Regions from separate parts of the Desulfofundulus salinus genome, predicted to be linked through region 3. Evidence: riboswitches for the same ligand, from Rfam matches in the RefSeq annotation. Region 3 holds a riboswitch; each other region holds the start of a gene.
The links. Region 3 has a riboswitch for cobalamin ahead of cobU (bifunctional adenosylcobinamide kinase/adenosylcobinamide-phosphate guanylyltransferase). Riboswitches for the same ligand answer to the same signal wherever they lie in the genome.
Positions count from the first base shown of each region.

Region 1 (10,549 bases), 750 kb from region 3:
GTTTGAACAGGGCGCGATTCAGTTCCAGGCTAAAGGGGCCCTGCATGGCTACAATATCGGCGGGGTTCAGTCCCAGCTGTCGGCAGCGCTGGATTACCGCAGGTTCGGGGAGTACCCGTACCACCAGGCGGCATCCATGCCGGCGGGCGGCAGTTAAAAAGATATCCAGAGTTTTGCTGCCCGTGGTAAGAAAAATTACCTTTCCCAAACGCGCGGCTTGTTGAGCTGCTTCCTCATAACCGGCGGTACAATGGATCAAGGGGTGCCGGGGCAAATTGCTTTCCCCCCGCTGGTAGCGCAGGTAAGGGATTTGTGTTTGGGCACAGGCCTGGCGGGCAATTTCCGAGACCCGCTGGGCGTAGGGGTGGGTGGCATCAACTAAAAGCTCAATGCGGCGTTTTTTTATCAGGGCAACCATATCGTCCAGGGTAAGGGGGCCGGTAATGATCTCGGCGCCGTGCCGGGCCAGCAGTTCTCCGCCGTACGGCGTAGCTGCCGAGGCCAGCACGGTGTAACCGCTGGCTACCAGGTCCTGTACAATCAGGCGTCCGTCGGCGGTGCCGCTCAAGACCAGAATCATAAGGCATATCCCCTGGGTGTAACCAGAAAGTTGCCCATCTTTTGGGTCTGGTTGTTGCCAATGATCACAATGCTAAACATATCGATGGGGTGGTCCAGCATATGTTCGAGATCCGTAACCACCACCTCTTCCCCGTCCCGGTAAGCTTTGCGAACAATCCCCACTGGCGTGCTGGCCTTTTTATGCTGGAGCAGGAGCTCCCTGGCCCGGCTGATTTGGGATGTTCTTTTGTGGCTGGCCGGGTTATACAAAACCACCACAAAGTCTCCCTGGGCGGCCAGGGCCAGTCTTTTTTCAATTACTTCCCAGGGAGTCAGGAGGTCGCTTAAGCTCACCACCACAAAGTCGTGCATCAATGGTGCGCCCAGAAGAGCGGCTGCAGCGTTAGCGGAGGTGATGCCGGGGGTGATCTCCACCTCGACCTGGTCGAGTAGATTTTCCCGGTGTAAGAGCTCCAGAGCCAGTCCGGCCATACCGTAAACCCCGGGGTCTCCGCTGGATACCAGGGCTACTTTCTGTCCTTCCCTGGCCCGCTGAATGGCCGCGCGGCAGCGCTCAACTTCCCGGGTCATACCGGTACTGATGATATCTTTCCCTTCCACTATGGGGGCAATGAGTTCAATATAGGTTTTGTACCCGGCAATTACGTCGGCTTCCTGCAGGGCCTTCAATGCCCTTGGACTTAAATGTTCTATACTTCCCGGCCCCGTTCCCACCACCCATAGCTTTCCTCGGCTAAGGCTACCGTCACGCCCTCCCAGCTGGTTTTGGGGAGAATCAGTTTGGCCTGGGGGGCAGCTGCCAGCAGGGCAACCGGTTCGCATACACCACCAACTCCTATTTTTTCCTGGACAAAGGATGAATAATGAAGGCTGGGTTTTTGGGTAAAAATGGAGCGAATTTGTTCTCTCGTGAAACTGAACAGGGGGATATCCATCTCCCGGGCAACCAACTGCAAACCCCGTTCCTGTGCCCGCAAGTCCACCGTCGCCAGTGCCCGCAGGCTGGCGGGGCTGCGCCGGGCAAGCTCCAGGGCGTGGAACAGAGCCTGCCTCACCCTTTCCGGGGCCGCTTCCCTGCGGCAGCCCATTCCAGCTACCAGGTTCCGTGGCCTCAGGAAAAGGGTCTTTTCATGGGGCAACGACAGCACGCGGTTGGTGATTACCACCAGCCACCCTTGCGGCCGGGTGGCGGGCAAGTCTTCCCACGGGATTAACCGGAGGCCCGGGGTTTGGGTGAGAGGGAGGAGCGGTTCGCTGCAAAGGGTGACCGTCTCGCCGTTTACCAGGGCGGCATTCACCTGTTTTACTGCGGTGAATGGTTCCATGGACAAGTCATATTTGCGGGCCAGGACGTCCACCGCGGGCAGGCCGTGTACATCGGTGGCGGTGGTGATCACCGGCACTGCCTGGAGAGCCCCGGCCAGCTGTTGGGCCAGCTCATTGGCTCCTCCCAGATGACCGCTTAGAGTGCTGATTACGAACTGTCCCCTTTCATCCATGACCACTACAGCCGGATCGGAGCGCTTATCCCTGACCAGGGGAGCAAGCAATCTCACCACAATGCCCAGGGCCATGATAAAGACCAGTCCCTGGCACCGGTAGAATTCCTCCGCCACCACCCGGGACACCGGACCGGTAAAGGGTTCCCCCTTCCCCGGGAAACGGGCGGGCCTGAACATGCGCACCTGGTGCCCTGCTTGCTGTAAATGCCGGGATACCTTTGCTGCCAGGTCAATACCGTTTTTGGTAATGGCGAATACGGCAATGTTCATGTACTGCTACTCCGGTAACCATGGCAGAATTGGGGGTCATAGAGCTGCGACAACTGGTAGGGGGAGTTGAAAACATCTCCCACCAGCACCAGGGCGGTGCGGGTGATGCCCGCTTCCTTGACTTGATCAACGATATCGGCCAGCGTACCCCGTAACAACCGTTCCTCGGGCCAGGAGGCCTTTTCCACTACCAGCACCGGGGTTTGGGGGGTATAACCTCCGGCAAGCAGTTCTTCAACCACCTGATTCATCTGGTGTACGGAAAGAAAGATGCACATGGTGCTTTTGTGGCGGGCCAGTTCCCTTAGTTTTTCCCGCTCGGGTACCGGGGTGCGCCCTTCCAGCCGGGTAAGGATCACGGTCTGGGTTACCCCCGGCAGGGTCAGTTCGTGGGGGATGGCGGCTGCAGCAGCTAGAAAGGAGCTCACTCCCGGCACAACCTTAAAAGGTATGCCCAGGGCTGCCAGGGCATCCATCTGTTCCTGGATGGCCCCGTACAAAGCGGGGTCGCCGGTATGTACCCGGGCTACAGTTAATTGCTCCTGGTGTGCCCGGCGCATTACGGCCAGCACCTCATCCCGGGTCATGGTGGCGCTGTTGTATATCTCTACTCCGGGGCGGCAATATTCCAGTATTTTCGGATTAACCAGGGAGCCGGCATAAATGACCACATCAGCCTCCTGCAGCAATTTTGCTCCCTTAACGGTAATCAATTCGGGATCCCCCGGTCCGGCACCTATAAAGTAAATCACTTCTGCGTCCCCCTTGTTAACGGCCTCCCTTGCGGATGACCAGGATAGACATGTAATCAAGCTTCTGTCCGGCCAGATCGGTGATCTTCCGGCTTACCATTTGATCGGGATAACCGCAGCGGCTCACCAGGGCGGCCCGTTCGGTTAAACCCTTTTCCCGTAAGAGTTCCAGTACCCGATCGAAATAACGGTTTACCTTCATGAGCACTACGTTGTCAAAGCTGTCCAGCACCTCTTCCAGGCGCTTTAGGTTATAGGCCGCTGGTATTACGACCAGGCTTTCTTCCCCTATGGCCAGTGGTTCTTCCAACGCGGCCGCACAGGCACTCATGGCGGTGATCCCCGGAATGGTTTCTACGGGCAGGTCGGGATAATTTTTTTGCAGGTAAGCCCGGACGTAACCATAGGTGCTGTAAAACATCGGGTCACCGATGGTGACAAAGGCTACCTTTTGCCCCTCTCGTACCAGTTGGGCCACCCTTTCACCGGCCATGGCCCAGTGCTGTTCGAGTATTTGGTGATCCCGGGACATGGGAAAGGATAACTCCAGGGTTGTAAACTGGCGCTTGATAGCCTTGTTGATAATGGACAGGGCCAGGCTTTCCCGGTCGGCGGCCGATTTGGGTACACACACTACATCCACTTCCTGTAAAACACGGTAGGCCTTTAGGGTAAGCAGCTCCGGATCTCCGGGACCAACACCGATGCCATAAAACTTACCCAACACCCTCATCCCCCTCCTTTTGGGCAGTGATGATCCACACAGGGTTTAAAGCATGCATCAGATGATAATGGCCCCGGGATACCGTGCGGGTTACGGAAACCTGCACCACCTCTTTTTCCCAGGGAGGGCCTAGCAAAGTGAGGGCCCGGGTTAGTGTTTCCAGGGTCAGGGCGTTGATGACCAGTCTTGCCCCCGGAGCAAGCCTTTCCGCCAGCAACTGGACTATCTCCCCTAACTGGCCGCCCGAGCCGCCGATGAAGACCCGGTGGGGGGGCGGGAGCGGGAGCAGTGCCTCAGGGGCACGGCCGTCCACCACCTGGATGTTCTTCTGGCCAAAGCGACGCATGTTTTCCCGGATCAGCTCCAGTGCCGCGGGCTTTTGCTCTACGGCATAAACGATGCCGTCACCGATTAGCCGGGCTGCTTCGATAGCAATAGAGCCGGTGCCACTGCCAATATCCCACACCACCTGGCCCGGGGCCAGCCGGGCCTTGGCCAGGGTGACGGCGCGAATTTCTTCTTTGGTCATGGGGACACTCCCCCGGATAAACAGGTCATCGGGAATCCCCGGGGTTACATATGTCCAAGCTTTTTTCATCAATGATCACCATGACGCAATAACTTTGCCCGGAAAAGTCCCGGCGGGCCAGTTTACCGGGTGTGGTTTCCAGGATTTCCTCCTCTGGATAACCCAGGTTGCAACAACAAAAAACTTTTCGATCAGCCATTTCCGCCTTCACGAGCAGGCTGGCGATGTGGTTGGGTGGAGCTCCCGGGCCGGTGAGGAGGGCTACCTTCCCATGGTGGCGCATCAGGTTAACCAGGTCGCCGGCAGGTCTTCCGTGGGCACTCAAGATCAGTGCATCATGCCAGGGTATGGCCAGGCGGGCAAAGGCCAGTTGTACCGAACTGATTCCGGGGATGACCTCCAGTTCCTCCGGGGTAAAATGTTGGCGCAGGTAATTCAAGATTCCGTACAGTCCAGGATCTCCTGAAGCTAAAACGGCTACCCCTTCCTCCCGGTGTGAGCGGATGAAATCCACCATGGCCGCAAGATTATTTTTAATTACAAAAGTTTTCTGTTCCTCTCGGGCCAGATAGACCAGGTGGCGCTGGCCGCCTACCAGTACCCGGGCGCTGGCCAAAGCTCTTTGGGCGGCAGGGGTGAGATAATCCAGGTTACCCGGTCCTACGCCAATTACCCTAATTCGCGGCATCCCAGCGCCCTCCCGATTTCCTGTGCCTGACGGTCCCAACCGAGGATTTTGCCGTCCAGGGTCAAAAGGACTGTCCCCACCTTTAAACGGTGGTGGACGTACTCCATGGCCCGCTGGCTGGCCCGGCAAGCCAGCTGGTGGTAAACAGACAGGAAATTGTGTTCCGCCAGCAACTCAACCACACTTTCAATGGTGCCGGTTTCCATAATGCTTGCGATCAGATCCCGTTCACCACCCATCAGGGCAACGTGACTGGCCAGGGTTTCCCGCCGGGCGTCGGCAACGCGGCTGTGGGTATGAAAAATGCCGGCGGCTACCTTTAAAAGCTTGCCGTGGTGCCCCCAGAGCAACACGCCGGAGAAGCCTTTTTCCACACAGCTTTCCAGCATAAAACCTACGAAATTGCTCATCTCCACCACGGCTTCGGCGGGAAATCCGTATCCCTCCACCGCTATCCGGGCGCCCATGTGCCCCGGAGTAAGGACGACCTGGTGGAAGCCTGCCGCCCTGGCCATGTCCAGAAGGGGGAGCAGGGAATCCTTAAACGCTTCCTCGGACATGGGCCGGACTATACCCGTAGTTCCCAGGATGGATATACCCCCCACAATCCCCAGGCGGGGGTTCAGGGTGCGCCTGGCTATCAATTCTCCCCCGGGTACGCTGATCATTAGTTCCACTCCCCGTCCGGGAGGGAGAACGGCGGCCACAGCCTCCTTAATCATTTGCCGGGGAACAGGGTTAATGGCGGGCTCGCCTACGGCCAACGCCAGCCCCGGTTTGGTTACCCGCCCTACACCAGGACCTCCGTGAAGGCGAATTCCGTCTGGGGCGGGGCGGGCCTCGACCACAACGGGCAGACCGTGGGTAACGTCGGGATCATCTCCTCCGTCTTTGATCACCACCGCCCTGGTGCCGCCGGCTATTGCCTCTACCTGGTGGATGGGTACCGTTAAGGACTGTCCCATGGGGTTGACCAAAATGACCTGAGCAGGTTTTGTGCCGTGAAAAAGCAACTCCGTGGCAGCCCGGGCAGCCGCAGCGGCACAGGCTCCTGTCGTTATTCCGTTACGTAAAGGCTTAGCCACCTTGTTTCCCCCTGAAAAAAACACGCCCGGCAAAAGTAGGGGCGTGTGGAGAGTCTTTACGCCTGCTATCTTTCGCGCGAAGATAGAAAGGCCTACCACTGGCTTTACCCTTTAGGAAAGGGCATGTTCCAGTGAAAGGGGCAGGCAGGTCTCCTGGCTCCCGGATCTTTGGATGCCCGCGCCTTCCCGGTCCAGCACTCACCAGTGACATCGGTTAAACCATGCTGTTATATTTTCACTGCTGAACAAGCATACCATCGGATGTAGCAGCTCATCAGTGAGTGCTGGGCCAGTGGCACTTTGCGGGTTCCTCCCCGGTTACAGTGGCGGGACCGCGCCGGCTTAAACAGGATCCACCTGCTCCCCGGTCTTCCCTATTATCCCCTTTGAGGACCTGCCCCGCATATATTTAGTTTTTAACCTTCCCGGAGCCTTTCCCTGCGCTGGACCATGCGAATGTCATCTTCAACCGGTAACCGGTAAGGCCAGCACATCTGGCAAATACGGGAAGTGGTTCTTTCTCCTAAATATTCGCCCAAATCTTCCAGGCTGATGTTGGTGGTAATGATTACGGGGAGGCGATGGTTGACGCGGTAATTTAAGATCGAATAAAGTTTATTTTTGGTCCACTCGGTATAATTATGGGCACCCAGATCGTCTAAAAACAAAAGGGGTACTTCCCTTGCGGCATCCATGAGATCCTTTTCCGAATAATCTCCACCCTGGCGGTTCTGGTCATAAGTTGAACGCAGGCGGTCCAGCAAGTCCGGTACGACCACAAACAGTAGGAGCACTTCTGCTTCCAACAGGGCGTTGGCTATGCAGGCGGCCAGGAATGTCTTTCCACTGCCTACTGGGCCGGTAATCAACAAACCGTCAATATGCCGGTCGTTTTTAAAATTATTCACGAAGTCCTGGGCTGCCTGGAAAGTACGCCGGGCCGACTCATAATAGGTCAGCTTGCGTTCCGCATCTACTCGCAATCGCGAGTAATACTTAAAGTTAAATTTGTCAAAGGTGTGGTAACGCAAGCCTTCCGGTAACCCTGCTTCTTTAAAACGGTTGACCAGTGCCCTCTGCTTGTTACACGGGCAGGGAACTGCTACATTGTTTTTAATCACCACACCCCGATCTTCACATACAGGACAGGCCTTCACTGGCCGGCATCCTTTCTAATTAACTGAGGTATAGCGTTTTCAAAAGTGCTTTCTTCCGGTCATCCACCTTGGAGGAAAGTTGCTTACCTGAACGCCGTTTCTTAAATTGTGCGTCATAGGCGTTTATTTCCTCGACGGTACGCAGGTTGTTCTTTTTCCATTCCAGAATAATACTATCGATATACTTAAAATTATGCTTGCCCATCAGGACGGCCCGGCGTAAAGCTTCCAAAACCAGCGTGTGGTCCAGTTCCTCGGCCCACTGGCGGATCTGTTCGACCTCCATGGGGGAAACAGGCCGCCCGAATTCCTGTTCAAAGGCCCGGATGATCAGGGCAAATTCTTGCGCCGTTGTCTCTAAAGGCCTTTTTTCCAGCAGGCTGCGGGTACGTTCAATTTCCTTGACCCTGATGCTGGCCCAGATCTCCGAGAGCTTTTCCAACAGCGGTTCAAAGTCATATCCACTGAGGATCTGATCTTTTCTTTCGTCATAATACTGGGTTACGGCCAGAACTTCCTTTTCTATTAACCTGTTCAGGTTTTGTTGCACCCGGGTTACATCCTGGGCCGTGCATGCGGCCAGGGTGGAGGCGGAAGGAAACAGGTTCTTTTCCTCTACCTGCAACCGGAGAAGCTGAATGAGAAGGATCATTTCTTCGTCGGTTATATCAAGGTGACGGTACAAACGGAGTAAAAGATTCGGGATGGTGGTAGTGCCCTGGAGCAACAGGTCGGCACCAAAGGCAGCGGTAATGTTCCCCTCCCGGTATCTTTTCACCGTTCTGCCATTCATCATGCTCTTCCTCCCCCGCTTAGTGAATATTTTATGGTAAGGGAGGAAGTTTGTCCAGGCAAAAAAAACCGTTAAAGGGGGCAAGGTTGACGAGAAGTAAAGGTGTGCACCGCAAGCCCCAGTTCTTCTAACATTAACACCGCCTGGTTTGTATATGCTCCCAACTCAGAAAGCCGGTGAGCATCGGAGCCCACGGTGAATATTTTGACTCCACATTCCCGGGCCTTTAAAAGAATTTCCCGGCTGGGATGAAATTCGGTCAGTCCCCGCCGCAGACTGGAGGTGTTTACTTCCAGCCCCATATTTCGCCGTGCTATTTCCTTGAGAATCGGTTCGACCATTCCTTTATGGGCACTTCCCAGGGCTGTACCCAGGAGGCGTTCTCCGTGGCGTCGATAAAGATCCAGGTGACCGATACAGTCAAAGAGGTTGCTTTCCACGGCTTCCTTTAAGACTTGAAAGTATTCGCCACACGCCTCTTCCACAGTGTGGGAGGAGAAGTAGATCCGGCTTTCCTCCCAGGAGGATATGGATTGATGTTCAAGGCAATGGATGGAACCCAGTACATAATCAAAGGGATAATTGTTTAAAATTTTTTCAATGGTTTTCTCATAGCCCCGTTCATAGCCAACTTCTAAACCAGCCTTTATTTTCAGTTCCCGGTCATGCAGCTGGCTACGGGCTTTTTCAATGTCCCGGAAATAATGATCAAGCCAGCTTAAATCCTCCATGGGGTGAAGCCTTCCATTTAACCGTACGAACCAGTCCAGCCGGCGCCGTACCGGGTCCACTTCCAGGTGGGGGGTAAAACAAATCTCCCTTAACCCCAGGTTCAGGGCCTGCTGGCAGTATTCCAAAATGCTGTGATCTTCGGCATCTATAGAATAGCCGGGGTGGACGTGGTAGTCCAAAAGGGGTTTCATTTAAGCAATCTCCGCTCCTAAAACTGTTTCCATTTGTTTTAGCGCCCACCGGTGGGCTTCCTCATCGAAGCTGGCCACCCCTTGGGTATACACCACCGTCCGGTAGTCCCGGTTGCGCAGTTCTTCCACCGTATACAGGACGCAGATATTGGTGCAAACCCCCACAACGTGAACTGCAGCCGGATTAAGATCTTCCAGGATTTTGTTTAAATTAGTACGGAAAAAGCCGCTGAAACGGGTTTTCGGCATCTTGATGGCAAAAGGGTATTCCTCCACCAGTGAAGCAAGTTCATCAATGAGCCCTGCTCCCGGGGTGCCGTAAACGCAGTGGACGGGGAAACGGGAGAATTCCGGATCTTCGGGGTCATGGGCATCCATGACAAAGATTACTGGCTCCTTTTGGGCCATGAACTCTTTTACCTTTTCCACTACAAAGGGTACAATTTCCCTCCCTTTTTCGCCACAATTCAGGGCGCCGTCGGTGTCGATGAAATCCTTGAGCATGTCTATGACCATTAAAACGTTGCGGGACATAGGACCACTCCTTTTTTTAAAAAACCATAGCGCTCAATCTTTCTAGCCAAGCACAAAGCTAATAATATTTTAGCACATCTTACTAATCATCGCTAACTTTTTTAAGCAACTTGGACGGTTGTATCACTGGCGGTGACCATGAGCATGCCTTCCCGGATTACTTCATAATCAAGGTCAATACCGACCACCGCGTTGGCCTCTAAGCGGCGGGCCTGGTGGCCATTTTCTCCAGGACAATCTGGCGGGCCTGGGAGAGTTTGGCCTCATAAGCGCCGGAACGCCCGCCCACAATATCGGTAATGGCAGCAAACAAATTCCGCACTATATTGGCACCCATGATTGCCTCTCCGGCCAGGATACCCAGATAAGCTAAAATTTTTTCCTTCCACGTTTGGAGTGGTGGTTAAAATCATATGGCAGACCTCCTCATTAAAGGGCATACAAATAAAGCAATGCCCGTGTTAATTTAATTTTTTTGCATATTAATATTCGCTATAAGATACCCTTTATCCTTTCATCAAACGGAAAGTGCACGCAATATATCAATTTTAAGGAAAATTGACGGGTAATTCTGGATTCCGGACTAACTATTGCCCGTAAAGAGCAGGTTATGTTATTTTAATTTTTGCCAGGTGTATTTTTTACAGCATGCAATCTGGTGGGATTGGAAAAAATAAACCCTGTATATCCTGAAAAAGGAGTGATCAAAATGACGGTAAGATTGGGTATTAACGGTTTTGGGCGCATCGGGCGTAATGTTTTCCGGGCTGCTCTGAACCATCCGGAGTTAGAAGTAGTAGCCGTTAATGACCTTACCGATGCCGGTACACTGGCCCATTTGCTTAAATATGATTCCGTGCATGGGATTTGCCGGGGCGAGGTGGAAACAGTTGATGACGGTTTTATGGTTAATGGCAAGAAAGTAAAAGTGCTGGCGGAGAAGGATCCCGGTAAACTGCCCTGGGGCGAACTGGGAGTGGATATTGTGGTGGAATCCACCGGTCGTTTTA
Region 1 is NZ_RBWE01000001.1:1,817,053-1,827,601, reverse strand. Features, by position in the region: gene cobK (precorrin-6A reductase) at 1-580, opposite strand, end outside; gene cobJ (precorrin-3B C(17)-methyltransferase) at 577-1,299, opposite strand; gene D7024_RS09315 (cobalt-precorrin 5A hydrolase) at 1,272-2,354, opposite strand; gene cobM (precorrin-4 C(11)-methyltransferase) at 2,351-3,106, opposite strand; gene cobI (precorrin-2 C(20)-methyltransferase) at 3,123-3,839, opposite strand; gene cbiT (precorrin-6Y C5,15-methyltransferase (decarboxylating) subunit CbiT) at 3,823-4,359, opposite strand; gene cbiE (precorrin-6y C5,15-methyltransferase (decarboxylating) subunit CbiE) at 4,385-5,047, opposite strand; gene cbiD (cobalt-precorrin-5B (C(1))-methyltransferase CbiD) at 5,029-6,132, opposite strand; cobalamin riboswitch at 6,259-6,545, opposite strand; gene D7024_RS09285 (ATP-binding protein) at 6,549-7,289, opposite strand; gene D7024_RS09280 (DnaD domain-containing protein) at 7,309-8,085, opposite strand; gene D7024_RS09275 (histidinol-phosphatase) at 8,154-9,005, opposite strand; gene D7024_RS09270 (cysteine hydrolase family protein) at 9,006-9,539, opposite strand; partial or broken gene D7024_RS09265 (heavy metal-binding domain-containing protein) at 9,641-9,952, opposite strand; gene gap (type I glyceraldehyde-3-phosphate dehydrogenase) at 10,249-10,549, shown strand, end outside.
Region 1: another riboswitch for cobalamin. It lies ahead of cbiD (cobalt-precorrin-5B (C(1))-methyltransferase CbiD); the one in region 3 lies ahead of cobU (bifunctional adenosylcobinamide kinase/adenosylcobinamide-phosphate guanylyltransferase).

Region 2 (10,549 bases), 1.5 Mb from region 3:
CCCAGCCCGGCGGCGAAAAGCATCACCCCCCGGTATCCCCACAGCTCGGCAATCAACCCGCCCAGGAAGGGGCCCACGGCGCCGCAGAGGTTTAAAGTAGACTGGAAAATGCCGCTGGCGGTACCCCTTTCTTCCCCGCTCCGCAGGACAATAAGCAGGGCGCCCACATAAAGGCAGGACCAGGCCACCCCCAGGAGGGCCTGCACCGCAAACAGGGCCGGCCGCGCAGTGACAAAGGCATAGGCCGTAAAGACTCCGATGGAGAGTAATTGACCAAAGGCAAATACTTTATTTTCGTTAAACCGTTCTAAAAAGCGCATGACTATAAACTGCACGGTAAAATTAGTTCCCCAAAGAAGGCCTATCCAAAACCTGTTTATGCCCAGGGAAGAGAAGTACAGAGGCAGGATGATCCAGACAGCCGTAGCCCCCAGGTGGCGCAAGAATACGGCCAAGTAGATCTGGAAATTCCGGCGCACCACCAGCCAGAGTTTGGGCTGAATCCTCCTCCTTTTAACAGCTGCTTCGTGGAAGGTAAAGGAAAGGATAAATGCGGCCAGGCAGCAAATAAAACTGGTGATAAAGAGCAGGTGGAATTCCTTCAACAGCGCCGCCCCCAGAGCGCCGAAGATCCAGCCCAGGGAGCCGTAAGAGCTATATTTGCCCATATCGGCGCCGGACTCAAAGGCGTAAGCAATCAAGGCCGCGGTGGCTATTCCCAGGGACAGGCCCACGGCCGAACGCACCACGATCAGAACGAAAAGATTTTGAACCAACAACTGGGCGGCAAAGGCCATACCGCTGGCGGCTAACCCCAGGCGCACAAATAAAAGCCTTCCCAAAGAGTCGGACTTCCAGCCGCAAATCAGGGAAGAAAAGAGAAAGGCCGCCCCGTAAGATGCCCCCACCACGCCGATTTGCCAGTCCCTCGCCCCCAGCTGGGCTCCCAGCAGGGGGATGAAGATAAGGGAGCCCTGCACGGCAAAGTTGAGCAAAAAATTAACCAGGCTGATGAACAGGATATGGGGCGTCCTTTGAATGGCTATATTTGTTTCAGGTTCCGGGTATGTACCCAAAAAGCATGCCTTCTTTCTGAGATGAAAAACCTTCCCGTAAATTTATTATATAATTAATTTAACTCTCTTCCGTCAATTAGTCCATAGAACATATGACCCTGCCGGTGCCGCCACCGGCGGCAACCGGAGAAAAAGCTGCCTTCCGGCAGCTTTGCTAAGAGTTCCTCATGATCTCCTCTATTTCCGTATGTCCCGCCGCGACAAAGCCGGCCACCGTACCCAGGTTCAGTTCTCCCCTGCCGGCGGCATCCAGAAGGCGGGAAAGGAAGTCCTGCAGGAAAAGATTCAACCGCCGGAAAATTTCCTGCCGCTGGACATGGGCCGGGATGGAACGGTTGCCGCCACCGGCAGTAAGACCTTCACCCAAACCGCTGCGGCCCTCATCGCCCACTCTCCCGCAGCAGCTCACCTTCGGCCCCCTGGCAGTGTACAGGTCCTCGCCTCCGGTTATCTCCAGCACCAGCCGGCACACCCGGCCCATAACCCGGGCCACCGCCTCCGCCCGGGGGTCTACGATGGTGTACTCCCCCTCGTGGGCGGTGAAACCAACCGGCCTTAACTGCCCCCGGGCCAGCAGCTGGTTGTAGGCCGGGGTTCCCCGCAGGACGACCTGGCGGTGAAAAAACAGGTGGGCGGTGGTGGAGGGGCAGTCCAGCAGTTCCATGCGCTGCAGAAAGTCCAGGTTCTCCCGGATTTCTTCCAGCGTGGTACCGGGATCGAAATTAATAAAACCCAGGGAGATGTTCAGGCCCAGCCGGCGCAGGATAGTAATGGCCCTTTCATTCTGGGCCACGGTGGTGCCCTTTTGAAAACGGTCCAGGGCGCTCTGGGCGCCGCTTTCCACCCCCAGGAACACATCCCGCAACCCGGCCTCCACCAGTCCGGCAAACACCTCCTCATCCACATCGGAGGACCGGCATTCCAGGCCAAAGACCAGGGGGAAGTCCCGCTGCTTCAAAAGCCGGGCCAGTTCCAGGGCGCGCTGCCGCCCCCTTTCCCCGGGGCCGAAAAAGTTGGCGTCGGCAAAGTAAAAGGAAGGGTTGCCGGTGGCCCTGTATACCTCATCAATTTCAGCCACGATATTTTCCGGGCTGCGCCCCCGCCAGACCGTTCCGGGTCCGTAAAAGGAATTGAGGTAGCAGAAAGTGCAGCGGCCAAAACAGCCGCGGCTGCCCAGGATGTAGTTGTGCATGTTGCGCCGGGCGGCCAGCTCCGGAGAAGGCCGCAGGGGGAAAGGCAGGGCATCCAGGTCGGCGATGGCACAGCGCGGGGAGTTTTGCACCGGGCCCCCTTCACCGTTCACGGCCAGCCCTACAGTGTCTTGCCAGAACCCTTTGTCCAGGCCTGCCAGGCGGCGGGCCAGATCCGTGAGGGTGAGCTCCGGTTCGCCCAGAACCACCGAATCCACAAAGGGCAACTGCCGCAACAGCGGTTCCCAGGCAAAGGTGGGGTAGTGGCCGTAGAGATTGAGGTGGATGTGGGGTTTCTCCCGCTTGATCTCCTGCAGCATGGTCATTATTTCCGCCGTCCGTCCCCACAGGAATTTTAAGTGCACACCCAGCAAATCAAAGTCTTCGGCCAGCAGCTGCTCCCTGGTTGCCTCCACGTCCAGCCCGGCCAGGTCTGCATCCATAACGGCTACGTCCAATCCGGCCTGCTTTAAACAGGCCCCGGCGTAACCGGTGAGCAGGCAGGCCGACAGGGGGGCGTTGACCACCAGGTCATCGGTATAGGGATCGGTCAGCAGGGGTGGGTTAAGGAGCAAAACCCGCATGGCAGCTCACCTCTCCGGGAAGTAATGTTATAAGGTAATGTTCAGCAGCTATTTTCACCCACGGTTCTTTGGTACGGGTGACAGCTGTGTCTCGTCGCTGTCTTTACAGTTAACAGGGCGGTTTTTATTCCAGAAGCACCAGCCCCACCCGGGGACAGGGTTCTCCCGGTTCCCGGGCCGGGGTTAGATTCAGGCCGTTGTTACGTGCCGTCTGGAACACATCTATACCGCAGGCCTCCAGGGAAGGGCGGGCCTCCCCGGGACGGCGGCACGCCCCCCCGGTATTGCACTCCTCACACAGGCCGCACGGCCCCGCCCCCAGCCCGAAAGCCCTGTAATAACCGGCCCGGAAGGCAAGGTGCTCCAGGTGGGCGGCCAGGTAGCGCACCAGCCAGGATGTCGGGGCCAGAAAGAGAAGGCCCGTACGGTAACAGTCCAGCACTTTTTCCGTCTCCCCGGGCCGGGGGCTGAAGGGAGGGCAGGTAAGGCTCCTGCCGTAGCCGGGGCAGCCGTACTGGCATTTCCAGCGCACCCAGGGGGCCACGGTGACCGTTTTGACATCTATTACCCTGGTTTCCGTTGTTCCGGCTTCCCGGGCCACCCGGCAAAGATGCTCCACCAGATCATCCAGGGCCACGGCTTCAACCGGCCCGGCAACGGGCCCGCCCCTGTTGTTAAAAGTTCCTGTCAAGGACTCTTCCTCCTTTCTATTTGTCATTCCATTTTCTCCCTTTTAACAACCCGCTGCCTGCGGTCAGGGGGTGGTAAGTCACATCCTCAAAACCGGCGTCCTCCAGCCAGCTGCCCATTTCCTGAACGCCGTACACCCGGCCGGTAAGGGTGCCCACCAGCATGTTCAGGTCAAAGAGGGCGGCTTCCAGGGAGGGCTTTTCAGCCAGGACGTAATCGTGGATCACCACCTGCCCGCCCGGGCGCAGGGCCCGGAAGACCCGGTCCATGATTTGTCGGTTGGTGGCAGCGTCATAAATGTGCACCACATTGGAGGCCAGCACCAGGTCGTAAACCCCTTCACCCAGTTCGTCCCTGGTGAAATCCCCGGCACATAGCTCCACCCGCTCCATCATCCCCGCCGCTTCTATCAATTCCCGGGTGATCTTCAGGGTGGGGGCCAGGTCCAGGATGGTGGCCCGTGCCCGGGGCTCTTTCTTCAACAGAGCAACGGTATACACCCCGGGCCCGCCGCCCAAATCCAGTATGCGTTCACAACCGCTTAAATCCAGGGCGGCAGCCAGCTGATCCGCCTTGAGCCGGGCCTGGTCCCCCATGGCCAGGATGTAGTCCCGCAGGCGCTCTTCATAGTTCGCCCGTTCCACGGCCTCAAAACCCACCGGGCGGCCGGTGCGCACGGCCTCGCCCAGCCGGGACCAACCCTCGGCCAGGTTGGCAAAGTGGTGCACCGCATGGCCCAGGCAGGCATCCCTTCCCCGTACCAGGTGGCGGCCGGCCAGGGGAGCGTTGCGGTAAAACTCGCCCTCCCTTTCCACTAACCCCAGGCCCTCCAGGGCAACCAGCAGGCGGGCGGTGGCTTCCGGGTGGGTGCCCAGGGCCGCGGCCACCCGGGCGGGAGTCTGGGCGCCCCGGGCCAGGACGTCAAAAAGGCCCAGGTCCACGGCAGCAAAAAGCACATGGGCCGCCCAGTGTCCGCGGCAGATGTCCATTATATACCAGCCATTTGAGGAAGATCGCGCATCTCTTTTAAACATTTACCTGCCACCTCAAGGATGGTGGGATCACTGCTGAAAATACTCCGACACCAGCCGCAGAGCGCATTCGTCGCCGCAGGCGCTGCACAGTTCCTCTTTTCCTTTCTCAAGGTAACAGCGCACCAGGGCCGGGTCGATGGCCAGGCCGGCCACGGCCTCCCGGTCCAGGGAAGCCCGGGTCCGGGCCATTTTTAAATCCCACTCCCAGGCCCCCTTGACGCCCTTGGCAATGTCGGCGACATGGGCGGCAATGCGGGCAGCCATCACCCCAACCCGCACATCTTCTTCCGTGGGCAGGCCCAGGTGCTCCGCCGGGGTGACGTAGCAGATGAAGTCCGCCCCGGAAGCCCCGGCCAGGGCGCCGCCGATGGCCGCGGTGATATGATCGTACCCCGGGGCCACATCAATGGCCAGGGTGCCCAGGACAAAATACGGGGCCTGGTGGCAGAGCTGCTTCTGCAGGAGCATGGTGGTTTCCACATGGTGTATGGGCACGTGCCCCGGCCCCTCCACCATCACCTGCACCCCCTTTTCCCTGGCCCGGGCCACCAGTTCCCCGGCCACCAGCAGGCCCTGAATCTGGGCGCCGTCCAGGGAATCGGCAATGCACCCGGGGCGGATGGCATCGCCCAGACTCAAGGTGACGTCGTACTCCCGCAGGATGTCCAGCACCCGGTCGAACTCCTCGTAGAGGGGATTTTCCTTCCTGTTGTGCAGCATCCAGCCGGTGAGGAAGGCGCCGCCCCGGCTCACGATGTCCGTCACCCGTCCGGTTTTCTGCAGGCGCTCGACCACTTCAAAATTCAGGGCACAGTGAATGGCCATAAAATCAATGCCCGCGGCGGCCTGCTTTTCTATGGCTTCAAACATGTCCTCCGGAGTCATGGCCACAATGCCGCCCCTCTTCTCGATGGCCTCAATGCCCGCCTGGTAGATGGGCACGCTTCCCACGGGAACCGTGGCCCTTTCCAGGCTAACGCGGCGCATGCCGTCGATATCCCCCCCGGTGGAGAGGTCCATAATGGCATCGGCCCCGGCGGAAATGGCCACCTCGATCTTGCGGGCCTCCATTTCCGGGTCGTCCCGGTCGCTGGAGGTGCCGATGAGGGCATTCACCTTGGTCCGCAGGCCCCGACCGATGGCGCAGGGCCGGATTCCTTTCCGCAACCTGTTCTTCGGGATGACGATGGTACCGGCGGCCACCCCGGCCCGGATAAATTCCGGATCCACTCCCTCCCGCCGGGCCACCTCCTCCATCTCCGGCGTGACGCGGCCTTCCCTGGCCGCCAACAACTGGGTCATAACCTAACACACCCCCTGCTCTTTGCCCAGGTATTCCCCTACCACCTGCATGGCGCAGTACCTGCCGCACATGGCACATGCCCGGTGAGAACCGTGGCTGCGCTCCCGGCGAAGGGCACCGGCCCGGCGGGAATCTAGGGCCAGTTCGATTTGCCTGTCCCAGTCCAGGGCCTTGCGTGCCCGGGACATTTCCAGGTCCCACTGCGCCGCCCGGGGCTCCCTGGCCACGTCGGCTGCATGGGCGGCAATGCGGGCGGCAATGACCCCTTCCCGCACCTGCTCCACACCGGGCAGTCCCAGGTGCTCCGCGGCAGTGACATAACAGAGAAACTCCGCCCCGGCCCAGGCCGAAAGCGCCCCGCCGATGGCCGCCGTAATATGGTCGTATCCCGGAGCGATATCCGTAACCACCGGGCCGAAGACAAAATAGGGCGCGCCGTGGCAGAGCTGCTTTTCCAGCTGCACGGTGGCCTTCAGGTGCCCCAGGGGGACGTGCCCCGGCCCTTTGACCATCACCTGCACCTGCTGCTTCCGGGCCCGGGCCACCAGTTCCCCCAGCACCACCAGCTCCTGCACCTGGGCCGCGTCCAGGGAGTCGGCCAGGCAGCCTGGACGCCACCCATCGGCCAGGCTCAAGGTAACATCGTAGCGGCGGCAGATCTCCAGCAGCCGGTCGAAATGCTCGTAAAGGGGATTCTCCTGCTGGTTGTAAATCATCCAGCCCATTAAGTGGCTGCCCCCATGACTGACCAGGTAATCGACGCGGCGGTGCTTTCTGGCCGCCCGCAGGGTCTGCCAGGTGGTGGCGCAGTGCAGGGCCAGAAAATCCACCCCGTCGGCGGCCTGCCGCTCGATAACTTCGAACATTTCGTCCACCTTCATTTTTACCGCCGCCCCGTACTTCTCCCGGGCCTCGGCAAGGGCCTGGTACACGGGCAGGGTACCCACGGGCGTGGTCGTTGCCGCCAGCACGGCCCGCCGGGCACCGTCAATATCCCCGCACACACTCAAATCCATAATGGCATCAGTGCCGGCTTCCACGGCCGCCCGTACTTTAGCGACCTCGCCCTCGATGGTGTCCCCTTCCGCCGCCAGGCCCACACTGGCGCTTACCTTCACGGCAAAGCCCGTTCCGATGCCCACGGGATCGATGTTCTTTCTCGCGCGGTTGCGGGGTATGACGATGGTGCCTTGAGCCACTCCCCGGCGAACGAACTCCGGATCCACCCCCTCCCGCCCGGCCACCCTTTTCATTTCCGGGGTAATCTCACCGGCCAGGGCCCTGGCCATTTGCGTTGGCATTTCGCGACACCTCCGTTTGGTTAAAATAAAAAGTCCCCAGCCAAAACTTTACCTGGCTGAGGACTTTACCATCATCCTCCGCGCACGGCCGCCCTTTCGCGCGAGAGCAGCCATTCTCTCAAACAGGCAGGTCTCCTGGCTAACGGATCATCGCTTTTTATCCCGGCCTTCCCGGCCAAACCCCAGTGACCGGGATAAGCTCCCCGACTACAGTGGCGGGACCGCGCCGTTTCCGGGTGGTATGCCACCCGTCCGGACTTCCCTATTCTCCCCCTGCGGGGCACCTGTTTGACTATTCAGTTATTGTTTATATGGGATTCTACCACACCGGCCCGGCAACGTCAAGCAAAATTTGGAACGGTTATTTTATTTTTTGACTACCGGGTTGGCCAGCCGGCCGATGCCGGATATAACCACCTCTACCGTGTCCCCCGGCTGCACCGGCCCCACCCCTGCAGGCGTACCGGTAAGGATGATATCCCCGGGCAAAAGGGTCATGATGCGGGAGATAAAACTGACCAGCCGGTATACCGGAAAGATCAACTGGGACGTGGAGGAATGCTGTTTTCGCTCCCCGTTGAGGTAGAGCGAAACTTCCCTGTCTCCCGGGTCGACGCCGGTGACGATGTAGGGACCCAGGGGCAGGAAGGTGTCAAACGACTTGGCCCGGGTCCACTGCCCGTCCTTTTTCTGGAGGTCCCGGGCGGTAACGTCGTTGGCACAGGTATAGCCCAGTATGTACCCGGCCGCTTCTTCCTCCCGCACCTGCCGCGCCTTTTTCCCGATCACCACCGCCAGTTCGGCCTCGTAGTCCACCTGATGGCTCATGGCCGGGTAAACAATGGGTTCCCCGGGGCCGATCACGGCGGTGGACGGCTTCAGGAACAGGACCGGCTCATCCGGCAGGGCCATACCCAGCTCCAGGGCGTGGTCCCGGTAATTGAGCCCCACACACACCGCCTTGGTGGGCAGGCAGGGAGCCAGCAGGTCCAGCTCCGGCAGGGCGAACTGCCGCCCGGATACCGGTTCCAAAGATTGAAAGGGATCGGCCACCGGTAAAACCGTGTCACCTTCAACTATGCCGTAGAAAATTTCTCCCCTGTGATGAAAACGACCAATACGCATAAAAAAACACCCCTGCTACAGTTGATGAGATTTTGATGCTTTATTATTTTACCATACTTTTTACACATTTGGGGGTGAATACAGGGGCTTTTGCGCCCGGATGAAGGCGCTGACCAGGGCACCTTCATAGAGGGCCAGCTGCTGTTTCATTTCCTCCGGCAAAGTTCCTTCCGGGAAGTCCGATGGGCTGAAGACCCGGATTACCTCTATGGATACCCCGGTGAAACCGGCCGCTTCCAGCAGGCGGCGGTACTCTTCTTCCGTCGGGGCGCCGGCCACGCAGCCCGCCCACAGCTCGACATCTTGCCGCAGCCCGTGGGGTACCTCACGACGCCACACCATGTCGGAAACGGCCAGGCGCCCGCCGGGTTTGAGCACCCGGAAGGCTTCCCGGAGCACCCTGCTTTTGTCCGCGGCCAGATTGATCACACAGTTGGAGATGACCACGTCCACATGATTGTCGGCCTGCGCCTCTTCCAGGGTGTTGGCGGCAAACAATTCCTCCATGATGCCGTCCAGCACTTCCAGGCTGGTCATCTCCCGGACTTCCTGCTGCAGGCCGGCGGATGCATCACCGAACCTCCTCCTGAGGTATTTGCAGATGGCGTCCTGTTTTGCTTCAACCTTGCCCCTGGCCTCGCCTTCGGCCCTGCCTTTAATTAACCCGCGCATCTCTGCCTGCTGCTGCATCTCTTCAAGGGCTATTTCCAGGTTCGTAATCATCTTTTCCACCCGATGTCTGCTTCTTTCTCGCTGAAGTCCTGCAGGATGTAGGACTTCTCCACTTATTGGCAGGGCATTACTTGACAATAGATGTGTAATGTGTAACAATGATTCAGTTACTTCACGGCATCGTCGATCACGGAACCCGCCTCTTCCAGCGAGCCGGCGGTATAAATCCTGTTGATGATCTTGTCCAGGGCCTCCAGCCTGTCGATCTGCCTGACCCGCTCCTGCAGGTCCCGTGAGGCCTCCCCAAACCTGGCGTCAAGGTACTTGCAGATGGCTTCCTGGGCCATCGTGACTTTGCCCTTGGCCTCGCCCTCGGCTCTGGCGCCGGCCAGGGCGGAAATCTCATCCCGCATGGCCTTCTCCCTCAGCTCGTAGAGCCTGCGTTCCTTCTTGCTCTGCCAGAAGGCTTTCTCGATGGTCAACGCTTTCCTGATCCCCGGGTTCTCCATGGCTATCGCCTCCATCTCTTCTCCTTCCAGGTTGCTCAGGTACATCATCCACGCCTCCAGCGCATCCTTCGGCCTGCGTTTGATCGTCTTTATCTTCTCCAGCTCCAGAAAGTGGATCTCCAGGTCGTCGCACAACAGCTCACCGCTCTCATCGTCCCGCACGTGGAAGGCCCGGTGGTACCGCCCGTCACCCCGGAACCAGTCAAAGGCCAGAATGTTTATGGTCACGGTTTTGCGCAGGTCGGCGAACTTCTGACCGCTGGTCAGCTGCCCGTGGTACAGCCCCGCCCAGTAGTACATGGTCCGCTTGTCAATGTTGTACTGGTTGGTCACCTGGACTTCGATGTTGATGAGCGTGCCTTCTTTCGTACGGGCCAGGACGTCCAGCCTGGCGCCGCGGTCCAGCAGGTATCTTGGGTCTATCTCCCGGTCCAGCAGTTCCACGCCGGTCAGTTCCCGGCCGGACGGTAACTTCAGTACCGCGTTGAGAAAACTCAGCAGCGCCTCTTTCCCTTCTTCCGACCCGAAGATCCGCTTAAAGGCGTAGTCGTTGGTCCGGTTGATCCCCCTGATCTCCGCCAATCCCCCCACCCCCGCCCCGTTTATTCTTGTCAACCTTATTATACCAGATTCTGCGCGCGAGCCAAAATCTGAAACCGTCAATTCCATCTTCCTGCCGCCGCCCGCGGCATGATATAATAGATATAGTATACACACAAGATTTAATTGCCTGCCGTTGAGAGGACTGGGATTGTTGGCCGTTAATGTCATTGACCGAAGCCTCAAGGCTTTGGCCCGCCGTTACCCGAAACCCTTTGTCAAACTTGTCCTGGGCTCCACAAAAGGGGTGGCAGTGGCCACCATCGAAAACCCGGAGATCAACCTCCCGGAAAGGCGGCTCGATTTCGTCTACGGCCTGCGCCTGGATGACCAGGAGTACCTGCTGCACCTCGAATTCCAGCTCCAGCACGAGACCGACCTGCCGGAACGGATGTTCACTTACAACGCGCTCCTGACCGCCGCCTACCGGCGACCGGCCATCTCGGCAGTCATTTACCTGGCGCG
Region 2 is NZ_RBWE01000001.1:2,557,259-2,567,807, forward strand. Features, by position in the region: gene D7024_RS12950 (MFS transporter) at 1-1,076, opposite strand, end outside; gene D7024_RS15445 (B12-binding domain-containing radical SAM protein) at 1,231-2,850, opposite strand; gene D7024_RS12960 (DUF2284 domain-containing protein) at 2,975-3,541, opposite strand; gene D7024_RS12965 (methyltransferase) at 3,558-4,574, opposite strand; gene bzaB (B12 lower ligand biosynthesis ThiC-like protein BzaB) at 4,602-5,876, opposite strand; gene thiC (phosphomethylpyrimidine synthase ThiC) at 5,880-7,178, opposite strand; cobalamin riboswitch at 7,287-7,481, opposite strand; gene D7024_RS12980 (fumarylacetoacetate hydrolase family protein) at 7,545-8,303, opposite strand; gene D7024_RS15450 (class I SAM-dependent methyltransferase) at 8,364-9,026, opposite strand; gene D7024_RS12990 (Rpn family recombination-promoting nuclease/putative transposase) at 9,143-10,066, opposite strand; gene D7024_RS12995 (RpnC/YadD family protein) at 10,236-10,549, shown strand, end outside.
Region 2: another riboswitch for cobalamin. It lies ahead of thiC (phosphomethylpyrimidine synthase ThiC); the one in region 3 lies ahead of cobU (bifunctional adenosylcobinamide kinase/adenosylcobinamide-phosphate guanylyltransferase).

Region 3 (10,549 bases):
CAGCCAGGGATGCACAAGGGCAGCCAGGCTGACCAAAAGGTACGTGGCCAGGTAACTGCTCCCCACCACCACGGCCGCCAGGACCACCCCGGCAACCCGCAGGGAAAGGGGACTTTTAGCTACCCGGCGGAAAATTTTTTCTAATCCGGCAATGATTTTACCGATAATCACTACCGGGTGGGGAAACCAGTGGGGATCTCCCACCAGCAGGTCCACAAGGTAAGCAGCCACTACTCCGAGCATGTCCCGTTACCTGGCACAAATCCAAACGCCCAGGCCTGTCGCCCCTTTCCGTGCATTCTCGTCTGAGTTATCCCCACTTTCCAACTACCCTGTTTTGGCTCCCGCTCGCTCCGGTGAGCCTCGCGGGCCAAACTCATTCTTGTAGAGAATTTCATACCGCCCCGGCCATGGGGCCCCTGGTCTTGGGTCCCGGCAAACCGAGGAGCTGGTAAATTATGCCCATATCCAGGCTTCCCCGCACTACCGCAGCCAGCCGGTCATAATCCCGTTGTCGCTGCTCCAGGTGGCTGGTACCTCCCTGCTCCAGGGGAGCCAGCCCCTTTTTCAATCTCAAAGCGTTAAGCAACTGCCGGCGAAATCCATCGTCGTCAAACAGGCCGTGGATATAGGTTCCAAAGACCAGTCCCCGTTCATCCTGTGCCCCATCCGGGCAATCCACCGCTTCCCCGGAACGCCGGTGGATGTGAAAGGCCGGTACGGCCCCGGGCCCCAGTTGGGTGCGTCCCATGTGAATCTCGTAACCCACTACCCTTTGTCCCCGGGCCAGCGATAAAAGGGGGCCTCTGCCGGTAACTGTGGCCTCCACCTGGGTGGTCACCTTTTCCGGCTCAAAGGCGGTGCTGATATCCAGCAACCCCAGCCCTTCTATTCTGGGAATGCTGGACTCGGTGTGATAGGGATCGGCCAGCTCTTTGCCCAGCATCTGGAAGCCACCGCAAATACCGATTACCGGTACTCCTTCCCGGGCCAACCGGCATATTTCGCCGGCCAGGCCTGATCGCTTTAAAGAAACCAGATCCTCAATGGTATTTTTGCTTCCGGGAAGGATGATCAGATCTGGCCGTCCCAAAGGAGTTCCTTTCCCAATATAACGCAAATTTACATCGGGCTCGTCCTCCAGGGGATCAAAATCAGTAAAATTGGAAATATGGGGCAGGTGAATGACGGCAATTTCCACTTCCCGCCTGGAAGGTGTCCGACTTCTGCGCAGGCTTTCCTCAGAAACCGTATCCTCTTCCTGCACCCGGAAGCCTTCAAAGTAGGGAACTACCCCCACCACCGGTATGCCTGTTTTTGCTTCCAGGAAGTCCACCGCCGGCTGGAAAAGTTTTAAATCCCCGCGAAACTTATTGATAATGATCCCCGCCACCCGCCGCCGATCCTCTTCCGGAAGCAATTCCAGCGTGCCAACCACCGCGGCCAGGGCGCCACCCTTGTCTATATCGGCGGTAAGAAGCACCGGGGCCTCCGCCAGCCGGGCCACCCGCATGTTCACAATTTCCGTAGCCTGGAGGTTGACCTCTGCCGGGCTTCCGGCACCCTCTATGGCCACAATCTCATAACGGCGGCGCAGCCGATCAAGGGCCTGGCATATAATTTCCCATGCCTTTTGGGCATAGCCGTTATGATATTCCCGGGCGGAATGGTTTCCTACCGGCCGGCCCAGGACAATCACCTGGGAGGAGGCCTGTCCCGTGGGCTTGAGCAAAATGGGGTTCATGTCCACATGCGGCTCTACCCCGGCAGCCTCGGCCTGCACCACCTGAGCCCGGCCCATTTCACCCCCATCCCGGGTTACAAAAGAGTTCAGGGCCATGTTCTGGGACTTAAACGGAGCCACACGGTAGCCATCCTGGTAAAAGATGCGACAAAGGGCGGCCACCAGGACACTTTTGCCCACGTGTGAAGCGGTTCCCTGCACCATAATGGTCCTGGCCAGCATGAAAGACCCTCCTTTTTGAGTATCCGTACTAAATAAAACAAGGATGCTTCAAAGCCCCTCGGTCGTAAAGAAACCCCGGCGCGCGGCGCGGTTTTTAACCGCCAGGGACTTTACTTCTACCGGCAGACCGGCCACCACCAGGTAAACCTCCTCCGCCTCTTGAGCCAGGAGCTGGTTTACCCGCCCCGCCACATCGCGAAACGAACGGCCAAGGGCATTGTCCGGTACCAGGCCCAATCCTACCTCATTGGCTACCATAATTACCCGGGCCGGCGAAGCGGCCGCAGTCCTGCCCAATTGCCGGGCCTGTTCCAGGATGAAACTTTCTTTATCTTCCGCCGTACCGCCGGAGGCGGGCAGACTTTCGTCCAGCAAGAGATTGGTCACCCACATGGTCAAACAGTCAATTAAAAGGACGTCTGCCTTTCTTTCGTATTCCCTGATAACCCTTTCCAGCTGGTGCGTTTCTTCTACAGCAAGCCAGCCGGCAGGGCGGCGCCGGCGGTGATTAACGATCCGGCGGACCATTTCGTCGTCGCCGGCGGCTGCCGTAGCGACATAAACAACCCTTGAACCGGAAGAAGCGGCCAGTTCTTCGGCAAAATTGCTCTTGCCACTCCTGGCTCCGCCAAGAACAAGCACCAGAGCCATAACAACACCCCTTAAAACAAAAACCCCAGCCTTCGAAAGACCGGGGAAACTTGTGCCAGGCCAGTCCCTAGCCCCGAACATACGCCAAGCCCCTTTTCTCACGAAGGGGTCAAAGGCACCCGCAGGCAGGTATCCTGGCTCCCGGATCATCACCTGCCCTACGCCTTCCCTGGCGGTGGCATTGCAGGGCTGCTTCCCGGTTACAGTGGCGGAGACCGCTCAGGAGTTTCACCTGATTCCCTATTCTCCCCGTTGGGGCACCTGCGGGCCAGGAAAATTATTTTGTTGGCTAATTCGCTATTTTAAAAGAAAATCCTCTTCACAGTTAAAATTTTTCTACGTATTCTTTTACGCGCTGGATCAATTCTTCGATCAGATGGGGCAGGGGTTCGGCACGCAATCCCACCAGTTCCACAGATCCCCGCACCAGGGGCAACAAAATTTTTTTTGCCGGGCTCGCGGCGAGGGCCGCGGCCATGGCCGGTGTTAACTCCCCCATCATGGCGTGGGGGAAAAGAATGCTTACCGGACCCACGATCAGGTCTACCCGGGGCGCATTGTAGATTACCGCATTTTCGCCGGTGGCTCCCTCGTTAGCACCGGCCCGGAGCATCACCGAAGTAGCCAGGGCATTGGTTCCCAGGGCCAAAATATCCACATCCTCGGGCAATTCCCGGCGCAACCTTTCCATGATATGCTTGCCAATACCGCCACCCTGCCCGTCCACTACAGCAATACGCATAATATTCGCTCCTAAACCTTTAGTTTTAAACACAACTTAAACGGGGCTTGTCCCCGCTTACACCGGTGCTTCACGTAAGATGTACACCCCGGCCCGCTGCGGACCGGATCCCGCCGGCGCTGCGAAGGCGGTATGAAACCGGTTTAACCGCCGCGAGAATCCGGTTGCCTCGCTTCAACAGAATCCCGGGACAGGTAATCCTTAAGTCTCGATTCCAGCTCTAGGATTTGTAAATTTTTTTGTAAAAGGGACCGGGCGTAACGGTAATTAGCCCGGTGCAGCCGCTTATTCTCCTTTTCCAGCTGGGCCAGAAAGGAGGATTTTTCCTTCTCCATCCGTTCAATTAAATTCATCAACACCCGGCGGCTTAAACGGAGCTGTTCCACCTTTTCCTCCAGTTCCTGGATCCGCCGTTGCATTTCAAGCACATCCATCGATCCACCACCCCAGGCAGCAGGTCTGGTTTTAGTATATGCTGCTCCTGGTGGCAATAGACGAAGGGCTACCGGAAGGAAAATGCCCTGCCAATGCGTTCCACGGCCTCGGCCAGCAACTCCTCTTCCTGGACCAGGGCCATGCGCACATAGCCCTCCCCCATGGCTCCAAAGGCCAGCCCGGGAATGACCAGCACCCCTGCCCGCTCCAGCAAGTCCAGGGCAAACTGCCGCGAGGAAGTATATCCCGCCGGCAGGGGAGCCCAGACAAACATGGAGGCGTTGGGTTTGGGCATATGCCAGCCATAACGGGCCAGTCCGTCCACCAGCACATCCCGCCGGCGCTGGTAAGTGCGAGCCGTCTCTTCCACGCAATCCTGGGGTCCTTCCAGGGCCGCAATGCCCGCCTCCTGAACCGCCCGGAATACACCGTAGTCAATGTTGGACTTGATGCGGGCCAGGGCGGCCAGCACATCCCGGTTGCCCACGGCAAAGCCTATCCGGCAGCCGGCCATATTGTAGGTCTTGGACAGGGAATAGAACTCAATACCCACCTCTTTGGCACCGGGAACTTCCAGAAAACTCATGGGTTTAAAGCCGTCGTAAGCCAGCTCGGCATAGGCCACGTCATGGCAAACCAGGATATCATAATGGCGAGCAAAATCGACCACCTGTTCAAAAAATTCGCGGTTGGCCGAAACGGCCACCGGGTTGTTGGGGTAGTTGAGCCACATTAACCTGGCCTTGCGGGCCACCTCCCCGGGGATGACCGACAAATCGGGCAGAAAATTGTTTTCGGCCAGAAGGGGCATGGGGTAAATTTCCCCGCCGGCTAAGAGAATACTGCAGGCATAAATGGGGTAACCCGGATCGGGGACCAGGGCCACATCCCCCGGGTTAATATAAGCCAGGGCGATGTGGGCCAGACCGTCCTGGGAACCCATTAATACCAGCACTTCATGATCCGGATCCAGTTCCACCCCAAAGCGCCGCCGGTACCAGCGGGCCAACGCCTGGTGGAGGGCCGGCAGACCTTCCAGGGGATAACGGTAGTTAACTGGATTATCAATTGCCCGGTGCAGGGCGGCAATGATGTGGGGGGCCGGGGGACGATCCGGGCTGCCCACACCCAGATTAATCACCTTCACTCCCCGGGCCTCTACCTGTTTCTTATAATGTTCCATCTCGTTAAAAATGGCCGATTCCAAACCTTTAATGCGCTGAGCTACTTCCATGTCCCCACCTCGTTTTTGACAACAAGTTTAAGCTCCCGGGCCTTGCCGGGCCAGTTCCTGTAATATAGATATTACTTCATCCGGTGCCGTGGCCGCCCCCAGGCGGTTATACTCACGATGGTCCGAACCGTGGTAGTCAGAGCCCCCGGTGGCCACCAGGCGGTAACGCCGGCAGAGTCTCTTGTAATGCCACACCATCTCTTCTGAATGGGCCGGGTAAAACACTTCGAGACCCTGTAACCCTTCAGCAACCAGCCGGGGGATGAGGTGATCGCAACGGACCAAGCCCGGATGGGCCAGCACCGCTATTCCGCCCGCCCGGCGAAGCAGGTGCACCGCCTCCCGGGGGGTATACTTGTACCTGGGCACATAGGCCACCCGGTCCTTGCCGATGTACTTCTCAAAAGCTTCCCCCACCGTGGCCACGGCCCCCACCTGAACCAGTGCCCGGGCTACATGGGGGCGCCCCACCGCCCCTTCCCCCGCCAGCTCCAGCACCTGTTCCACCTCCACCGGTATTCCCAGGCAACGGAGCCGTTCCACCATCTTCACCACCCGTTCCACCCGTGCCTGGCGAAAAAGGGCAAGCCGGGCCAGCAGTTCAGAATGATCAATCTGAAAAAGATAGCCCAGGATATGTATTTCGTGGCCATCTTCCTCCGTACTCAGCTCCACTCCAGGCAAAACCGGAAAAGAAAGCCTTGTGCCCGCGTCCAGGGCGGGAAGAAGGCCATCAACGTTATCGTGATCGGTGATGGCCAGGGCAGAAAGACCTGCCCTGCGGGCCTTTTCCACAACCTTTCCGGGAGCGTCGGTACCATCGGAAGCGGTGGTATGTACGTGCAGGTCACAGGGCAATTATTTCACCTCATTCGATGCTGCTGGCGGTTGTTCCTGCTTGGGCAAAACCTGATGCAATACCCTCAAGAAGTTACCCCCCAGGATGGCAGAAATCTCTTCGGCCCGGTATCCCCGTTGCCACAGGGCCCGGGTTAAGGAGGGCAGATGGGAGACGTCTTCCAGTCCCGGGGTAACATTTTTAATACCGTCAAAGTCGGAACCTATCCCCACACAGCCCACCCCGCCCAGGGCAACCATGTGATCCACATGATCCAGCAGTTTGTCCAGCGAGGGCTCCGAGGGATGGACGAATTCGGGACAAAAGCACAGCCCTATTACTCCACCGCGGGCGGCCAGGGCACGGATCTGGTCGTCGCTCAAGTTGCGGCGGTGATTGCAAACATGCCTGGTGTTGGCGTGGGAGGCAATCACGGGCCGGGTGGATACTTCCAGCACATCCCAGAAACCGGCCTCGGATAAATGGGAGACATCCACCAGCATCCCCAGCCGGTTCATTTCCCGCACCACCTCCCGGCCGAAACGGGTTAAACCACCCCGGGTTTCCTCTTCGGCCACCCCGTCGGCCAGTTCGTTGCGCCCGTTCCACGTCAGGGTGAGGCTTCTCACCCCCAGGCGGTAAAACATGCGCAGCACCTCGAGACGACCCCCCAGGGCCTCCCCACCCTCTATGGCCAGCAGGGCACCGATTTTACCTGAAGCCCGGGCCGCCGCAATATCGTCAAAACAGGTAACCAGCATTAATTCTTCCCGGTTGGCCTCAAGTTCACTATAAAACCTGTCGAGAAGTGCCATGGCCCTGACAACGGCCCGCTCCCGGTGGACCGGGGCAATAAAGGCGGCAAAAAACAGCACATCTACGCCTCCCCGGCGCAAACGGCCTAAATCCACATGCCCGCCCTTTCCCTCCTCCGATAAATGACGGTTTTGAATCTCCATAGCCGTGAGCACATCACAATGGGCATCTACCACCAGGCTGTGGTGGTGCAGGGATGACCAGTCCACCCGTCCATTCACTCCCATAAGCGAACTAAAAAACCTGTTTATTCGTCGACGGAATAAACAGGCCGCCTGCAAAAAATTTACTATTTCAATTTTTATCTGGGCTCTACTATTAATTTGATGGCTGTTCTTTCTTCCCCGTCAATGATAATATCGGTGAAGGCAGGTATGCAGATCAGGTCCATTCCATGGGGCGCTACGAATCCTCGGGCAATGGCTACCGCTTTTACGGCCTGGTTAAGGGCACCGGCACCGATGGCCTGTATTTCCGCACAGCCACGCTCACGGAGAACCCCGGCCAGGGCTCCAGCGACAGAATTTGGGTTGGACTTTGCTGAAACTTTTAATACTTCCATGCGCCAAAGACCTCCTTCTTCTGTGGAAATATTTTTCCGGCACCTGCTGCAGTTCATAAATTATATATTCGCTAAGGTCAAAAAAATTCCTTTTTTATGACGCACCCTTTCGGAATCTTTTTTCTAACTTCTGATTATTCGTAATTTTGTATCCTCCTGATTTCCCGCGCTTCACCGGTTTCATCATCAATGTCAATGACCACCGCATTGAACTGGTAGGGCCCGGAGGCTACCTCAAAGCGGCGGGGCAACTGGGTGAGAAACTTGCTCAGCACCAGCTCCTTTTTAACGCCAATCACCGAATCCCGGGGACCGGTCATGCCCACATCGGTAATGTAAGCCGTGCCACCGGGTAAAATGCGTTCATCGGCCGTCTGGACGTGGGTATGGGTACCGCAAACTGCCGATACCCGTCCGGCCAGATACCAGCCCATAGCCATTTTTTCCGAGGTAGCTTCGGCATGAAAATCCACCAGGATCACCCTGGTTACCCCCCCCAGCTGGGCGAGCAACTGGTCTGCCTTACGGAAGGGACAATCAAGTTCGGACATAAAAACGCGTCCGGCCAGGTTTAAAACGGCTATCTTTCCATTACGCCCGGTCTCATATACGTAAAAACCCGCCCCCGGTACCCCGGGAGGATAATTGGCCGGGCGCAAGATCCTTTTTTCCTGTTCGATAAGGTCGAAGATTTCCTTGTGATCCCAAACGTGATTGCCCATGGTGATGACATCAATGCCGCTGGCCAGAAGTTCCCTGGCCACTTCCCGGGTAATGCCGTTACCTCCGGCGGCATTTTCACCGTTGGCCACAATAAAATCGATGTCCAGTTCCCGCTGCAGCCCGGGCAGGTTTTCTTTTAAAGCCCGCCTGCCGGGGCGGCCTACAATATCGCCGATGAAAAGCAAACGCACTGGAGGTTTCCCCCTGGTCACTTGTTAAAAACCAGTACGCGACCGTCCTCACGAAAGGCAAAAAGATGCTTGTCTTCGGCTGCAGCGCGCATGCTGTCAAGCATGTGTTCAATAATTTCTTCCTGGATCAGCAGATCCTCTTCAAAGAGGGAATCATTGGCTTCGGCAACCAGGTTATCGTTCAGAAGCTGGCGCAAAAGCTGTACGATAAGGGCTATTTCTTCCTGAACCAGGGTTTCCACATCACGCTGAACCTCAATCATGGTCAGGTGGTCGCAGATTTGATGGTCGATGAGGCTAACCCGGGTCTGTTTGCCTTCCAGCATGCTGAAAACCTCTATACTATCAAGCAGCTTTTCTTTTACTGCTGCTATCTCCCGGCGATTAAGGACCCGGGAAGCAATGAAGGTAAACTTCAAAACCTGCCTGCCGGGATCAAAATTAATGGTGGCCACCTCGGGGTAACGCACCAGGATGGAAATTAACAATCCCACACTATCTGTAACGTCTTCCCTGCCCGTAACCAAAAAATTCACCTTCCTTTTATCCCTCATACCAGCAATACGTTTAAATTCGGTTTTATCGGGCGAGTTCCTGCCTCTTTCCGGAGGTAGTTCAAAAAAAAATTTATTCCATGGAAGGGAAATGACCCCTGTACGGGGTCATTTCGCGTAATCCACCACCCGGGTTTCCCGTATAATGGTCACCTTAATCTGACCCGGATAGTCCAGTTCTTTTTCGATTTTCTTGGCAATTTCCCGACCCAGGCGGACGGCTCCCAGGTCATCAACCTTATCTGGCTTAACCATAATCCTGATCTCCCGCCCTGCCTGGATGGCATAGCATTTTTCCACACCCTCAAAGGAGCCGGCGATCTCTTCCAGCTTCTGTAGCCTCTTGATATAGGCCTCTAAGGTTTCCCGCCGGGCTCCCGGTCGGGCCGCCGATATGGCATCGGCCGCCTGTACCAGCACCGCAGTAATGGTCTGGGCTTCCTGATCCCCATGGTGGGCGGCAATGGCGTTGATTACCTCGGGATGCTCGCGGTACTTTTTGGCCAGCTCCACGCCAATGGATACGTGGGGACCCTCTACCTCGTGGTCCACCGCCTTGCCGATGTCGTGCAACAAACCGGCCCGTTTGGCTATTTGTGCGTCCACGCCCAGTTCAGCGGCCATCAGTCCGGCCAGGTGAGCCACTTCAATGGAGTGTTTGAGGACGTTTTGCCCGTAGCTGGTACGGAATTTTAAACGTCCTAAAAGGGTGATTAGCTCGGGATGCAAACCGTGCACCCCGGTTTCGAAGGTGGCCTGTTCCCCGGCCTCGCGAATTTGGGCTTCCACTTCCTTGCGGGCCTTCTCAACCATTTCTTCAATCCGGGCGGGGTGAATGCGCCCGTCAACGATGAGCTTTTCCAGGGCAATACGGGCAATTTCCCGCCGGATGGGATCAAACCCCGATAGAATTACTGCTTCCGGAGTGTCGTCGATAATTAAATCGATCCCGGTTAGAGTTTCAAAAGCGCGAATGTTGCGCCCTTCCCGGCCAATGATGCGCCCCTTCATCTCATCGCTGGGCAGGGGAATAACCGCCACCGTAGTTTCGGTGACGTGATCTGCGGCACACCGCTGAATGGCCAGGGAAATAATCTCCCGGGCGCGCCTTTCCGCCTCCTCCCGGGCCTTGTTTTCCACATCCTTGATCATCAGGGCCGCTTCGTGTTGCACTTCCTTTTCAATGCCGGCAAGTAGCTGCTGACGTGCTTCCTCTGAAGTTAGCCCCGAGATCCGTTCAAGTTCGCTAACCTGTTGTTGATAAATCTCGCTTAAACGCGCTTTTAGACTTTCAATCTCTGCCTCCTTGCGGTTAAGGGCTTCTTCCTTGCGTTCAATGGACTCAATTTTACGGTCGAGGGTTTCCTCCTTTTGCAGCAGTCGCCGTTCCAGGCGCTGTAGCTCGGACCGGCGCTCCTTGTTCTCCCTCTCCATCTCATTCCGTAACCGCAAGACCTCTTCTTTAGCCTCAAGGATAGCTTCCCGTTTTTTCGCCTCTGCAGCCTTTTCTGCCTCTTCTATTATCTTCCTGGCTTCAGTTTCGGCCGAAGCAATCTTGGCCTCTACCAGGTATTTGCGAACCAGATACCCAATGGCAAAAGCAACCACTGCGGCGATCACTGTTACGACTACGGTAATGGCTTGCAAATTATCTCACCTCCTTAACGCATGCTCCCTGCAGGTATCCCCAGCTTTTTAGCCCGCCGGGCCTGCCGGGATGTTACAGGTATACAAAAAAAAGACCGAGTCAAACTCGGTAGAAAAAGAATCGGTACTACTTTTTGTTTTCGGACACGGGCAGAAAAACCCCTTAAACCCCTTTTTCAGAGGTCAATCT
Region 3 is NZ_RBWE01000001.1:1,063,134-1,073,682, reverse strand. Features, by position in the region: gene cbiB (adenosylcobinamide-phosphate synthase CbiB) at 1-243, opposite strand, end outside; gene D7024_RS05570 (cobyric acid synthase) at 395-1,966, opposite strand; gene cobU (bifunctional adenosylcobinamide kinase/adenosylcobinamide-phosphate guanylyltransferase) at 2,015-2,617, opposite strand; cobalamin riboswitch at 2,725-2,897, opposite strand; gene D7024_RS05560 (DUF3842 family protein) at 2,943-3,359, opposite strand; gene D7024_RS05555 (translation initiation factor 2) at 3,503-3,793, opposite strand; gene D7024_RS05550 (LL-diaminopimelate aminotransferase) at 3,862-5,028, opposite strand; gene D7024_RS05545 (PHP domain-containing protein) at 5,056-5,886, opposite strand; gene D7024_RS05540 (dipeptidase) at 5,887-6,891, opposite strand; gene D7024_RS05535 (stage V sporulation protein S) at 6,984-7,244, opposite strand; gene D7024_RS05530 (TIGR00282 family metallophosphoesterase) at 7,379-8,158, opposite strand; gene D7024_RS05525 (hypothetical protein) at 8,176-8,694, opposite strand; gene rny (ribonuclease Y) at 8,821-10,359, opposite strand.